Regions from separate parts of the Exiguobacterium sp. FD-YE-25-4 genome, predicted to be linked through region 1. Evidence: riboswitches for the same ligand, from Rfam matches in the RefSeq annotation. Region 1 holds a riboswitch; the other holds the start of a gene.

Region 1 (2,201 bases):
ACTGTAGTTTGACTATGTCGTCGATACCGTAAGGGGCGGCCAGCTTCAAGCGTCCGCTCGCATCAAGGCTGACACCGATGGCCGTGACCGTCTCAGGGAAATGGGCCAAGGCGTCGACCGCAGATTGATACGGTGGCAATTGATTGACCAGATGCATGCGGGCCTGGTTTTTGACCGACCAAGGGACGTTCGGTAACAGGTCGTGCAGTTGTGCCTCATACTGTTTTTCAATCGCCTCGTCGATGTGAGATCGGTCAAAGTAGATGACATCGACGTCCTCGGTCGGCGTCGGTACTTCGTAGCCGTGCGCGTCATCCCATATTTTTGCCCGCACGTATCCGGCACAAATCCACCAATCGGGTAAACCGAGCGAAGCGACGATTGTCAACAGACGCATCAGTTCCACATCAGTCTCTAAAAAATGGGTCACATCTTCAGTCGTGTTCAATCCATCTCCTCCTATTCTCTCATTAGCATAGCGTACCTATACAAAAAGCACCTAGACCGGGGTCTAGGTGCTTGTCAGTTACGCTTGAAGTTGCATGCGCTGGCGTTCGATCCACGGCTTCAATTTGAGGAAGAGTGGGACGAACAAGGCGCTGATCAACAAGGCCTTAATGAAGTTGAACGGCAAGATACCGTATAGGACGAGGTCCGTTTTGACTGCCGGTTGCGCCATCTCGGTCATGCCGAAGAAGAACGCGTAGGCTGGTAAGATGAGCAAATAGTTCAAGATCGCCAAGCTGAGTGCCATCGTGATCGTACCGGCCACGAGGCCTGAAGCGAGCGCTTTATTCGTTTTACGTTTATGGTAGAACCATGCGACCGGATACATGAAGGCGACACCTGCAAAGAAGTTCGCGACTTCACCGACCGGAACGCCGCCACCATTGAAGACATAGTAGAGGACGTTTTTTAGAGCGACAACCACGACGCCTGCGAGTGGGGAGAACACGATCCCGGCGACGAGCGCGGGAATGTCACTGAAATCCACTTTTAGGAACGGTGGTAGGAAAGGCAGCGGGAAGTTAAAGAGCATGAGGACAAAAGAAATGGCCCCGAGCATCGATAGCGTCACCAGTGTTGTCAATCGTTTGTTGCGCGTTGTTTTCATCAAAATCTCTCCTTTTGTCGCTCCTTGATGAATGGCACCCGTCGCATAGAAAAACCCGATTGTATCAAACAATCGGGAGAGTTTACGCGCATACGAAATAGATGTTCTCATCGGTGTTTAGACCACGCCGAAGAAAACATCCGGATATCGGTCGGATGCCGCCATCTTCTCCCATCCAGACTTTACTGTCGGCTTTCGAATCTCACGAAATCAGCAAGCAACGCCTTGCTCGCTCACGGGCTGAGAAGAACTTGTCTTCAATACCGCCGGTCGGGAATTTCACCCTGCCCCGAAGATGGAACGATTTAATTTTTTTTGTTACAGTTTAGTTATACAAGATATTTCACAAAATCTCAAGTCAGTTGACTTGAAGTTAAGATAACGAAGGAGGAGTTCAGATGATTCATTTGACAGAATCAGCCGCATTACAAGTCATCGATATGATGAAACAGACCGAACGCCCCGACGACCAGTACTTGCGGATCAAAGTGCAAGGGGGCGGGTGTACCGGCCTGTCTTACGGGATGGGGTTTGATGAGGATAAGACAGACAAGGACGTTCAGTTTGACCACCACGGCGTCCGTGTCATCGTCGCCGAAGCCGATCACGGGGTCGTCGACGGTCTCGAGATCGACTATAAGCAGTCGATGCTCGGAGGCGGCTTCACGATTAAAAACCCGAACGCCATCGCCACGTGCGGTTGCGGCTCGAGTTTCCGGACGGCGTCGAACGCCGGGACACCTGGGGATTGCTAAACGAAAGGCCAATCATGTTCATGATTGGCCTTTTTTGTATTCAGTCTGTCTCTTCAATCAGAATTAATCGAATGAGTTTCGAAGCCGCGTCTAACTCGATTTGATGTTGCCAAGGACGAAACGCTGTGATTTTACACGTGTCGTTCGTGATGCGGAACGAACAGACGCTCTCTTCCTCTTGGTCAAGGACCGAGTAACGGCTGAAGTCCGATAAGCTTTGGTAAATGGCATATTGTGTCGGTAATTCACACGACCATCCTTTTTCTAATGTGATCTGATGCATGCGTCTCGCCTCTTTCTTGTCTATATATATAAGAATAACAAAAATATTC
Region 2 (2,201 bases), 220 kb from region 1:
TGATGTCGGTGCCGACCGTCTCGACCGATTGAACCTCATACCGTTCGACCGCATCGAGCGGCCCATCATGATGCGAACGGTAAAAACCGCCCTTGCCGCCGAATACGCGTGGCGACTGGTACATGACCCACTCGTCGACGAACTGTCCGTCCAAGAGTGAAGTGACGAGTGTCGCTCCCGCTTCGACGAGCAGGCGGCCGATGCCGCGTGCGTAGACGTCTTGCAGGACAGCTTCGAGCGATGTGTAGTCGGCGATTTCGACGCCATTCGCTGTCAGCGCGTCACGTTTTGTTTGGTCGTCCGAAGTCGTGTACAGAAGCACCGGTACGTCGGTCGCCGTCCGGACGAGCTGACTCGAGAGCGGCGTACGCAACTCACGGTCGAGCACGATTCGGAGCGGTTGTGTCGTCTCACGGTCGAGCCGGACGGTGAGTGCCGGATCGTCGGCGAGGACGGTGCCGACGCCGGTCAAGATCGCGTCGACCGTCGCCCGCAATTCATGGACGTCCCGTCTCGCTGCTGTCCCGGTCACCCACTTGCTGTCACCAGTATCGAGGGCGACTTTGCCGTCGAGGCTCGTCGCCGTCTTCAAGATGACATAAGGCCGCTTCGTCTCGAGTGAACGCAAGAACGCCGTATTGAGCGCCCGCGCCTCACGCTCGAGTAGCCCGACCTCGACGTCAATCCCGGCCGCTTTCAACCGGGCGATGCCGCGCCCTGCGACGAGCGGATTCGGGTCTTCCATCGCGATGACGGCACGCTTGATCCCGGACTCGACGAGCAGATCGGCACACGGCGGCGTCTTGCCATGATGCGAGCAAGGTTCTAGCGTGACGTAAATCGTCGCACCGTACGCGGCAGCGCCGGCCATGCGGATGGCGTGCACCTCGGCGTGCGCTTCCCCTGCCTTCAAGTGAGCGCCGAACCCGACGACCCGGCCGTCCTTGACGACGACGGCGCCGACACGCGGGTTGATGCCGGTCGATGAGGCGAACTTGGCCAATTGGATGGCTTGTTGCATGTACTGATTCATAATCTCCCTCCTTGTTTCGCACAAACAAAAAGACCTCAAGGAATGATCCTCAAGGTCTCGGTGGGAGGTGTCGGTCGTCATTTGGGCAAGCCAAATAAGCGTTTTCTTTACAGAAAAACGTACGACGAACTACAGGTCGCGTGGACCTGTTCTGTTTCCTTCTCCCATCCAGACTATACTGTCGGCTCTAGAATCGCACTAGATCCACCGTTCGCACACGTGCGCCCGGGTCACGGACTTGAGGCTCGCGCCTATCACCGCCGGTTGGGACTTTCACCCGACCCCGAAGGAATATTTGTTTGTACGCTTCCACTTTAGCGCAAAAATAAATCGATGGCAAAACGAAATGCGCAAAAAGGCGCCGCTCGTTTGAGCAGCGCCTTCAGAATCATGCCAAGAATAGGACGACGAGGAGACCGACGATCCAGCAATAGAACGAGAAATATTTGAGTTCGCCTTTTGCCATGATGTGTTGGAACCATTTGAGCGAGATGGCCGTGAGCGCATACGAGGCGATGAACGCCAAGATGAGCGGTCCGAACAGTTCACGCGTTTCCGGATTCGTGAACAGCGCCGGTCCATCTAAAATCATCGTCCCGAGACTGACCGGGATGAATAAGAAGAACGAGAAGCGGAGGGCCGACTCTTGCTTGATGCCGAGGAGCATCGCCATGACGATTGTGGCGCCGGAGCGGCTGATCCCTGGAATGAGTGCGACCGCTTGAGCAAGTCCAATCAAAATCGCGTCGCGGAGCGTGATGCCGCCGTCGCCTTTGTTCCCGCGCATGTTGCGGATGAACCAGAGCGCAAGCCCGGTCAAGATGAGCGTGTAACCGACCGTGGCGACTCCACCGAGCGTCTCCCCGATCCAATCACCGAACAAGACACCGAGCAAACCAGCCGGGACGGTCGCGACGAGCAAGAGCCCGATGAACTTAACATCAATCATCGTCTCGTCGCTGCGATCTTTCTTAAATAAGAACGTCCACAGACTGACGACGAGACGGACGACGTCTTTCCGATAAATCGTCAAGACGGCGAGCAGCGAGGCAAAGTTCACGAATATCTCGAACGAGAGTCCCGGCAGTTCGATATCGAACAGCTCTTGGAAGATGACCAAGTGACCGCTTGACGAAATCGGGATCGGCTCCGTGAAGCCTTGAATCAA

What was found. A riboswitch is a leader RNA that binds a small molecule or an ion and turns the genes downstream of it on or off. The one in region 1 is predicted to bind FMN.
Region 2: linked by a shared signal. The riboswitch ahead of ribD (bifunctional diaminohydroxyphosphoribosylaminopyrimidine deaminase/5-amino-6-(5-phosphoribosylamino)uracil reductase RibD) and the one ahead of AC13H5_RS10335 (ECF transporter S component) in region 1 are both predicted to bind FMN.

Annotation. Positions count from the first base shown of each region.
Region 1 is NZ_CM168041.1:2,002,358-2,004,558, reverse strand. It holds gene AC13H5_RS10340 (nucleotidyltransferase family protein) at 1-397, opposite strand, end outside; gene AC13H5_RS10335 (ECF transporter S component) at 527-1,114, opposite strand; FMN riboswitch at 1,274-1,415, opposite strand; gene AC13H5_RS10330 (HesB/IscA family protein) at 1,513-1,869, shown strand; gene AC13H5_RS10325 (hypothetical protein) at 1,910-2,152, opposite strand.
Region 2 is NZ_CM168041.1:2,219,194-2,221,394, forward strand. It holds gene ribD (bifunctional diaminohydroxyphosphoribosylaminopyrimidine deaminase/5-amino-6-(5-phosphoribosylamino)uracil reductase RibD) at 1-1,033, opposite strand, end outside; FMN riboswitch at 1,186-1,328, opposite strand; gene AC13H5_RS11460 (undecaprenyl-diphosphate phosphatase) at 1,422-2,201, opposite strand, start outside.